DNA from 3 places in the Caballeronia sp. SL2Y3 genome. Region 2 is predicted to be linked to each of the others. Evidence: predicted binding sites of a transcription regulator. Region 2 holds the regulator's gene; each other region holds the start of a gene.
The links. The regulator FliA, encoded in region 2, starts transcription of late flagellar genes. The targets are predictions, from matches to a motif close to CTAAAGTTTNNNNNNNNNNNGCCGNTA.

Region 1: the regulator FliA is predicted to act here: its motif matches at 1,646-1,672, upstream of motA (flagellar motor stator protein MotA).
Region 3: the regulator FliA is predicted to act here: its motif matches at 1,909-1,935, upstream of flgM (flagellar biosynthesis anti-sigma factor FlgM).

The regions. Positions count from the first base shown of each region.
Region 1 is NZ_CP084260.1:114,603-117,877, forward strand. It holds gene LDZ26_RS00545 (glycosyltransferase family 4 protein) at 1-561, opposite strand, end outside; gene flhD (flagellar transcriptional regulator FlhD) at 1,183-1,509, shown strand; gene motA (flagellar motor stator protein MotA) at 1,733-2,593, shown strand; gene motB (flagellar motor protein MotB) at 2,631-3,275, shown strand, end outside.
Region 2 is NZ_CP084260.1:2,699,531-2,702,805, reverse strand. It holds gene LDZ26_RS12815 (MinD/ParA family protein) at 1-890, shown strand, start outside; gene LDZ26_RS12810 (RNA polymerase sigma factor FliA) at 911-1,642, shown strand; gene LDZ26_RS12805 (diguanylate cyclase) at 1,647-2,729, opposite strand; partial or broken gene LDZ26_RS12800 (transposase) at 3,104-3,275, shown strand, end outside.
Region 3 is NZ_CP084263.1:561,777-565,051, forward strand. It holds gene LDZ26_RS25615 (methyl-accepting chemotaxis protein) at 1-992, shown strand, start outside; gene LDZ26_RS24935 (hypothetical protein) at 1,009-1,281, shown strand; gene LDZ26_RS24940 (response regulator) at 1,353-1,796, shown strand; gene flgM (flagellar biosynthesis anti-sigma factor FlgM) at 1,964-2,269, shown strand; gene LDZ26_RS24950 (hypothetical protein) at 2,941-3,216, shown strand.

The DNA.
Region 1 (3,275 bases), 250 kb from region 2:
CGCGCGCTTCTCTGGGCAGATCCGGCCGAGAAACGCCAGATATTCCGGCTTCTTGTGCGTCTGCGGCGTCAGCAGATCGTCCGGCAGGCCGTGATACACCGTGTTCAGCCAGTTCGCCTGCGGCAGCGGTCCGCGCTGGTTGTCCGAGATCGACACGACGTTCGCCTTCGTGAACGTGTTGAAGATCGGCTGCAGTTCGGGCAGGTCGAGACGGCCGTGCAGCGTCGTCACGAACGGCGTGTCGAGCTGCGTGAACAGCGGAAACGGCATGTAGTCGAGGTGAAAGTGCAGCACGTCGAACTCGTGCGCGCGGCGGCGGACCGTTTCGAGCAGCAGCATGTGCGGCGCAAGCGGATCGCGGATCGTCGGATCGAGTCGCAGGGCGCGCGGCCAGGCCGCGTCGAGCGTCGCCCGAGTTTGCGAATCGCCGCTTGCGAACAAGGTTACATCGTGGCCGAGGTCGACGAGCGCATCCGTCAGATAAGACACCACGCGCTCAGTGCCGCCGTAAAACTTCGGAGGAACTGCTTCGTGCAACGGTGCAATTTGTGCGATTCGCATAACGTGACTCTCCTGAGTGGCCGCTGTCGGCGCGGTCGGCGCCGGTGGGGCCATGAAAGCTGTTGTGTGGACACCGCGATGGCGCTCCGGTCGAGCGTTGCGCGATGCCATTCGGGCGGGCCGCGGTGTGTCGCTCACGCCGCCCAAAGATCGGCCCGGCTCTCGACCGGGTTATCCCTTACGTTCATTATCGGGATCGAGAGCGGCATTTCACGTCATTTTTCAATCGCTTAACCTTGTTACAGCGCGAAACACCGGCTGTTACGAAGTCAAAAATTGCACTCAAGCGGTCGAAGGAGACGATTTCTACTGGCAATGCGAGCGGCGAGGCACCCGATAGCAGGCCGCGTGCCCGGGCAACCTCAAGTCCGTCTGGCCGCTGCCGATAAAGGCTTTTGCCGACGCGAGAGCGAATTCGACCGCGCATGTACGAACTTTTCCTACACGAATTCGGGCGAAAGTCTGTCGGCGCGTCGGCAGGTTTTTCCGATGGTCGCGACAGTCGCGCTGCCGGAAAATCGGGCCGACAACACGAGCGGGGCCGGATGCGTCGGGAATCGGCGTGTGCGAGCAAACGTTTCCCGCTGGGCCTGACCAGCCACGCAACGACTCGGGGGAAAGATGACGGCCACCACCATAAGCACGCTCGCGGAGATCCGCGAGGTGAAGTTGTCGTACGTGCTGCTCGCGCAGCGGCTGCTTCGGGAAAACCGCGTCCTGGCGATGCATCGCCTCGGGCTGTCAGAAGAGGTGGCCGAGATCGTGTCGTCGTTGACGCCGGCGCAGGCGGTGAAGATTGCGGCGTCGAGCCATGTGCTGTGCCGCTTCCGCTTCGACGACCACGCGATCCTCGCTTCGCTTGCCGACAAGGCCAAGCGCCCGGCGCTCGCGCAGGCGGACGCGGCGGTCGAAAGCGGCGAGGTCGCATCGACGAGCGAGTGCGTCTAACTGATTCAATCCGTCGCGCGACTTCGAAGGGAGTCGATCGCGCCATTGCTCCGCTCCCTGCCTCGACCCTACGCCCGCCATTCCTCCGCACGCTATGCCGCCCGCCGCCGCCCGCCGCCGCCCACGGGCCGGCCGCCCAAAGTTTTCCAGCCGGGTGCCGTAAACAGTCTTAACCGCGCAGGTGCGCCGGCCAATCCGCATTCCCAACCCTGAGGACCCGACTGTGCTGATTTTCGTTGGAACGCTCGTGACATTGCTGTCCGTTTTCGGCGGTTACGCGCTCGAAGGCGGCCATCTTGGCGCGCTCGTACAGCCGGTCGAAATATTGATGATCGCCGGCGCGGGCATCGGGGCCTTCATTCTCGGCAACGGCGTCAAGACCATCAAGTCGACGCTGCTCGTCATTCCCACGCTTTTCAAAGGCTCCAAGTACAACAAGGACGTGTACATGGAGCTGATGGGCCTGCTCTACGTGCTGCTCGCCAAAGCGCGCAAGGAAGGCACGCTCACGCTCGAAGCCGACATCGAAGATCCGCACAAGAGCCCGATCTTCAGCCAGTACCCGAAGCTGCTCGCGGACCATCACATCGTCGAGTTCATGACCGACTATCTGCGGCTCATGGTCGGCGGCAACATGAATGCGTTCGAAATCGAAAGCCTGATGGACGAAGAGATCGAGACACATCACGTCGAAGGCGAAGCGCCGGCACTGGCGCTGCAAAAAGTCGGCGACGCGATGCCCGCGTTCGGCATCGTCGCGGCGGTGATGGGCGTCGTGCATACGATGGCCTCCGCCGATCAGCCCCCCGCCATTCTCGGCGAGATGATCGCGCAGGCGCTCGTCGGCACGTTCCTCGGCATTCTCATTTCGTACGGCTTCATCGGCCCGCTTTCGAGCGTCGCGGAGCAGCGCGTCGCCGAGCAGACGAAGATGTTCCAGTGCATCAAGGTGACCATTCTCGCGAGCCTGAACGGCTACGCGCCGGCGATTGCCGTGGAGTTCGGCCGCAAGGTCCTGTTCTCCACCGAGCGCCCGTCGTTCTCGGAACTCGAAGAACACGTGCGCCGGGTGAAGGCGAAGTGACGCGCCTCGTTCTCGCGACCCCGACCGGAGCCCTGCGATGAGCAGCGAAAAAGACCGTCCCATCTTCATCAAGCGCATCGTCGCGGGCCGCAAGGGCCACCACGGCGGCGCGTGGAAGCTGGCGTACGCGGACTTCATGACCGCGATGATGGCGTTCTTCCTGCTGATGTGGCTGCTCTCGTCGACCTCGCCCGTGCAGCGGCGCGGCATCGCGGAATACTTCAACATGCCGCTGAAGGCGGCGATGGTCGGCGGCAAGACCGTCGGCATGGACAACAGCATCATCACCGGCGGCGGGCGCGACATCTCCAGCAACGATCCGGGCGATGCTCGCAGCTCGGACGGCAAGACGCAGTTCGCGCAAAGCGCGGCCGCGAAAGCCGACGAGGAACTGCTGAAAGCCGCGCAAGGCGAACTGGAACGGCGCGAGCAGGCGCGTCTTCACGACCTCCAGGTCAAGCTGATGGCCGCGCTCGAAGCGAATCCGACGCTGCACCAGTTTAAGCAGCAGATCCGCATCCAATCGACGCAGCAGGGCCTGCGCATCGAGATCGTCGATACCCAGAAACGCCCGATGTTCGCGCTCTCCAGCAACAGCGTGCAGCCGTACATGCGCGACATCCTGCGCGAAATCGGCCGGACGCTGAACGACGTGCCGAACCGCATCGTCGTGCAGGGCCAC
Region 2 (3,275 bases):
AAGGTCTGAGAAGGCTGCTCACGCGAGGCGGTTCGCGCGTGGTGGCGGTGGCGGGCGGGCCGGCGGGCATCGGCTGCACGTCGGCGGTCGTGAATCTGGGCGCGGCGCTGTCCGTGCATGGCAAGGACGTGCTCGTGATCGACGAGCGGGCGAACGCGGCATCCGCTGCGCGCCTCGCCGGCACGTCCGGCGCCGGGGCGCTCGCCGCGGTGATGTCGGGCCGCGAGGCGCTTCAGGACGCGGTGACGCGCACGCCGTTCGGCTTCTCGCTGCTCGCCGCGCCACGCGACGAACGCATCAGCCACGACGCCGCGCAGTGCCGCGCGCTGCTCGAAGGTCAGGCGGACATCGTGCTGATCGACGCGCAACTCGATCGATACGGCGCGCTCTCGTCGCTCGCGGCGCAGGCGCATGACTTTCTCATCGTGACGCGGGTGGCCGCGTCCGCGATCACCGAGGCGTACGCGTGCATCAAGCGTCTGCACTACGCCCATGCGATCGGCCAGTTCCGCGTGCTCGTCAATCACGTGCAGAACCCGGCCGACGCGGCGGTCGCGTTCGACAATCTGTCGGGCGTCGGGAGCCGGTATCTGGCCGTGTCGCTCGTGCAGGCAGGGTATGTGTCCGAGGATGCGCGCGTCACTCGGGCGAAGGAGCTCTCGCGCTGCGTGGTGGAAGCGTTCCCGGCGACAGCCGCGGCGCGCGACTACCGGCAGATCGCGGCGGAGCTTCTGCATTGGCCGATGCGTCCCGCCCCGACCGGGAGCGAGACGCAGGTCCGGAATGACGCGCGGTTTTCGGTTGGCGAGGCTGACAAGGGCGGACGGGAGACGGGGCGCATGGCGTCGATGTTTTCCAGTCATGCATTGACCAGTACGGCGTCGATGTGATCAAGATTAAGGTGACTCAGATGTACAACGCCCAAGGCAAACTCTCTCAGTCGGACGTCCTGACTAAATATGCGCCGCTCGTTCGTCGGCTCGGACTGCAACTCGTCGCCAAGATGCCGGCGAGCGTCGATCTCGACGACCTGATTCAGGCCGGCATGATCGGTCTTCTGGATGCGGCGAGCCGCTACAAGGAAGATCAGGGCGCGCAGTTCGAAACCTACGCGAGCCAGCGCATTCGCGGCGCCATGCTCGACGAGCTGCGTGCGAACGACTGGCTGCCGCGCAGCATGCGCAAGACGTCGCGCGAAGTGGAATCGGCGGTGCACAAGGTCGAGCAGAACCTCGGCCGCGCCGCGAGCGAAGTGGAAATTGCCGAGCACATGAAGATGCCGCTCGACGAATATCAGTCGATGCTGCAGGATCTGCACGGCAGCCAGCTGATCTACTACGAAGACTTCGACCGCTCCGCCGACGACGAGCCGTTCCTCGACCGCTATTGCGTCGACCGTTCGGACCCGCTGTCCGCGCTGCTCGACGACAGCCTGCGCGGTGCGCTGATCGAAGCCATCGACAAGCTGCCGGAACGCGAAAAGCTGTTGATGAGCCTCTACTACGAACGCGGCCTGAACTTGCGCGAAATCGGCGCGGTGATGGAAGTGAGCGAATCGCGCGTGTGTCAGCTGCACAGCCAGGCGGTCGCCCGTTTGCGCGCCAAGCTGCGCGAGCAGTCGTGGACGAGCGTCGAGGCGTAATGCGCTAGCCGGCTTCGAAGTCTCGCGCTTCGGCAAACACCGTTTTGCCGATGCCGAGACTTTTCGCGCGATACATCGCGCGGTCGGCGGCGCGCAGCACGGCGTGGATGTCGGCGTAGCGCGCGTCGGCCGCGCTGGCCAGCATGCACGCGCCGATGCTTGCCGAGACCGAAACCGGCCGCCCGTCCACCGACGCGATCGAGGCGAGCGCCGCGTGAATGCCTTCGGTGATTGCGAGGACGGCCGTGCGGCTCTGCGCCTGATGCGCGAGCACCACGAACTCGTCGCCGCCCAGGCGCGCCACGGTGTCGCTATTGGACATGCGGCGGGCGAGCACGTTGGCGAACTGCTGCAATAGCAGGTCGCCGACCGCGTGGCCGTAGGTATCGTTGACTTCCTTGAAGCCGTCGAGGTCGATCAGAAGCAGCACGGTGTCCTGCGTTGCGTCGGACATCGTGCGATTGACGATATGTTCCAGCGCGTAGCGGTTGGCGAGACCCGTGAGCGGATCGGTCGATGCCTGACGCGCGAGATCGCGATTGGCGTTGCCGAGGCGATCGACGAGCACCGTCAGGTACACCGATGCCGCCAGCACGCTCAAAGCGAGCCCGAGCGCGGCGGACAGGTTCGCGTTCCACCACGGCTGCCAGAGCGCGAGCGCGCCGATGACCGTCATCGCGGTGGCGCACGAGACGGCGAGCGTGCGCTTGCCGTAGCGGCAGCCCGAGCCGATGAGAAACCAGAAGACGACCCACAAGAGCGGCAGCGCGATTTCGCCGCCCGCGGCGAGCGCCGCGCCGACGAGCGCCTGATCGGCAATGGTCGTGACCACGAGCCGCTTCTTCGATGGCGACGCCATGCGGCTGACGATCAGCAGCGTGACTGCGCCGTAGAACACATAGAGCCCGACGATTTGCGCGACCAGCGACGCTTCGCGCGAAGGGACGAGCCACGCGAAACAGGCGTAGGCGAGGAGCACCACGGCGCCCAGCACGACGCGCAGCGTGGCTTGTTCGCGTTCGGGATGCCGAAGCGCCGCCCATGCGAAGGCATGAGGCCAGCGTGGCGGGTGATGAGCCTGCTGCATGTGAACCCCTGGATTTTGCTTTTTGTTCGTTCGACGCGCTTGGAATGGGCGCGGTCGGCCGTAGGGTTAACGGCAAAGCAGGTGCGAGGCTTGAGCTTCGTGGGAGATGACGACGAAGCGACAGATGTGCGACTTGGCGCGCCCGGCTGGGATCGAACCAGCAACCCCTTGCCTTTCTCTTTCCGTATGCGGTTATCGAGCAGGTCATCGCACGGCCCTCGTGTACGCCGAATAGCGGCGACGCAGCATGGACGGTAAAGCCGGCGCCTGTTTCGGCAAACCAGTTGAAGTGAGTCAATTGCGATCGGGCGCGTCCAGGCTGCTTGGAGCCCGCGCGTAAGCCTGCGCCGTGACGCCTAGCCGAATCCTCGTGTATGAGGCATGGACTGGAACCGACGATCGAATCGGGCAAAGGACTGGACTCGACTCAAAGCTGATCCAGCGACTGGCGCACGAAACGCTTAACCGAGCGGATAAAAAAGCAACGGCCCGCGAGCGCTCGCAGGGCGGCGAGCGGACGCACTATCACGGCTACGAGAAGGGCGA
Region 3 (3,275 bases), on a different replicon from region 2:
TCGAGGTCGTCGGCCGCGATGAACTCGCGACGTTGATGGTGGCGGTGCGAGCCGCGTTCGCGAAGCTCTCGTCGCTCGCGAACGGCATCAAGGAGTCCGTCGACGTCATTCGAACGGCGTCGGGCGAGATTGCCGCGGGCAGCACGGACTTGTCATCGCGCACGGAACAGCAGGCCGCCTCTCTCGAGGAAACCGCGGCCAGCATGGAAGAGCTGACCGCGACCGTCAAGCAGAACGCCGAGAACGCGCGACAGGCCAGTGGTCTCGCCGACAACGCGAGTACCGTCGCCAACGAAGGCAGCGCCATCGTCAGCCAGGTCGTCGAGACGATGACCGGCATCGAAGACAGCTCGGCGAGGATCGCCGAGATCATCGGCATGATCGAAGGCATCGCGTTCCAGACGAACATCCTCGCGCTCAACGCGGCGGTCGAAGCCGCACGAGCGGGTGAGCAAGGCCGGGGCTTCGCCGTCGTGGCAAGCGAAGTGCGCAGCCTCGCGCAACGGTCGTCGGCTGCGGCCAAGGAAATCAAGGAATTGATCGAGACCTCGGGCAGCCGTGTTCAGACCGGAACCGAACTGGTGGCGAGGGCCGGCGACACGATGCAGCGCGTGGGCACCGCGATCAAGCGCGTGACCGACATCATGGGCGAGATCGCATCGGCCTCGAACGAACAGAGCCGCGGCATCGAACAGGTGAACCAGGCCATCTCGCAGATGGACGAGGTCACGCAGCAAAACGCGGCGCTCGTCGAAGAAGCGGCGGCAGCGGCCGGCTCCATGGAGGATCAGGCGAAGCATCTGACCGCAGCGGTCGCTGTGTTCCGCACGGCGCAGTCCTTCAACGCGCCGGCGGCCGGCGGCTACGAACAGAAGCCGATGCAAGTGTCCGTCACAAAAAGAACGCCCCCGGCGACGCGTGCGACGAAGCCCGTGGTCGCGCCGCCAGTAGCGGTCGCGGCAGCCGCTGACGGCGACTGGTCGACGTTCTGAGCCGGAAGGTGTCGCCATGCGGCTGACAAACCGGCGCGCGGGTCCACAGGCGCCGAATCACGCAAATTCGCCTTGCAACGGAGAATCGCAGGGCGAGTTTCTTGTCCGAAATGAGGTGGGTGACATGGTCAAGCAATTGCATGAACTTCGCCGTCGGCTGGCGGCGATGGAAAACGATATCGCGCAAGAGGCGATCGAGGCCGTCGTCAAGGCTTGTTTCGAGCTGGACGAATTCCTTCGGTCGAGTGGCGGTCCGCCGGGCGATACCTCGCGTTGCCCGAGCGCGTAGTGAGCTAGCGCTGCGCATGGCTGCGTGCAGTGCGCGATGCGCAGGAAAGAAAAGAGAGAAAGGATTGACAGATGGTTAAAACGGAAATGCGTTTGCTGGTAGTCGATGACTTGACCACCATGCGCAGTTTGATTCGAAAGATGCTGAAGGCGATCGGCTATACGCTGATCGACGAAGCAGTCGATGGCGTGTCGGCCCTCGAGAAACTCAAGACGCAGCGGTTCGACCTCGTCATCACGGACTGGAACATGCCGAACATGGACGGGCTGACGCTTCTCCAGGAGATTCGCCAGTCCGAGGAGCACGCCGACGTTCCGGTTCTGATGGTCACCGCCGAAACCCGGCGCGAGAACGTCATCGCGGCGATCCGCGCGGGTGCGAGCGGCTATGTGGTGAAGCCGTTCTCCGAAGCTGCGCTTGCAGACAAGCTGGCCCAGATTGCGCCGCTCCAGCAGGCAAGCGCGCCGGCCGACCGCGGCGCGTCCGTCTTCGGCGCCGTCTTCATCAACGCGTGAACGGCGTCTTTTACACTTTGTTGCAAACTGTTGCAATTAGCCGGAAGCCTTGTCGGATAAGGCTTTCGGGCGATTCCCGGGGCGTTCGGCCGACCGCATGGGGCGTCGGATGGTAAAGGTTTCAACGCAGGCACCGTTAAGCATTAAAGCCAGCGAGAACCGAAACCATGAACATCCAGACCATCAAAAGCGCAGATTCCTCGACCCAGATCACCGTCAAGCGCGCGGCGGGCACCGGCACGAAACCGAGCGCCAGCAGCGCGCAACAGCTCGCACCCGCCGCGACCGAAGGCTCTGCCATCAGCCTGTCGTCCAGTGCGGCGTTCTCTTCCCACGCATCGGACATCGATACTGCCAAGGTGGAATCCATCAAGGCCGCATTGAAAGACGGTAGCTATAAGATCGACTCGTCCGCCATCGCCGACGGCATGCTGGGCACGGCGCGAGATCTCTTGCGCGCGAGTTCGCGTTAAGCGGACGTTGAAGTGCCCGGAGATTGGATCAGCAGTGCGCGGTGGCATCGGCCGCCGCCGCTCCAGTATCGGCCAAGTTCCCACAACGGCTAGCGATTAGCTTCGCGTTGCAGCTACGGTCATAGCATCGTCGTCTGGTCGCCACAGCGCCCGGACGATCGCTAGCCAGCACGCTCTTCTCCGCATTGCCGCTACGACGCCACGCGAGCCGTCGCGAACGAGCTTCTCCCTTCGACATCCACCGGTCCTAAGGCCGCGGTCGATTCGAGAGTAGCGATACGTACTCCGAATCGACCTGGCATTGCCGAGCACCATGGCGGTCATGAGGGTCTCGCGCGGACCACGCGCAGTTGCGCGGGCGCGCTTTTCCTGCTAACGCCCTACGTGGTCCATCGCGGTGGCAAGTACACCGGCAGCGGCGACTGGCACGATGGCGCGGACCATACGCAAGGCGCTCCGCTGTACACGGGGAACTTCTTAACACCGCAGTCCAGGCGGGCGCTTGCCGCGCGCCGTCACCTAGTAGCATTGCGCGGTTTTCTGCCGAGCAATGAACCAGTTCCATCGAAAAAGCGTTGCAACGCCCTCGCGAGCCATGGTAGAAGCACCGCTGCGTTCGCAGCCGTGCGGCGCGTGTAAGGAATGGGTTCGTTGCCACGAAGGAGCAGAAGTTGAGAAGGACCGCCGAAAACAAGTTGAAGGTGGTCGCGGTACGAGTCGAGCCAGCAATCGAGCAGCGGTTGCGGCTACTGGCGGAAGTAACGGGACGCAAGCAATCATTCTTTTTGCAGCAGATGATCGAACGCGGTATTGGCGCAATGGAAGATCTGTGGCTTCCTCCCGCTGTGCTCGAAGAAGTGCGGGGCGGCAATCTGCAGGCGCGGCAACCCGTGCCCGGAGCGACGCCTGACTTGTTCGGCGATCTGTCTGAAGAGAACGCGGGCTAGGCGCGTCGTTCCCTCGCTAATTCGCTTTTGCAAAATGAAAGCGACCGTCGAGAATGATT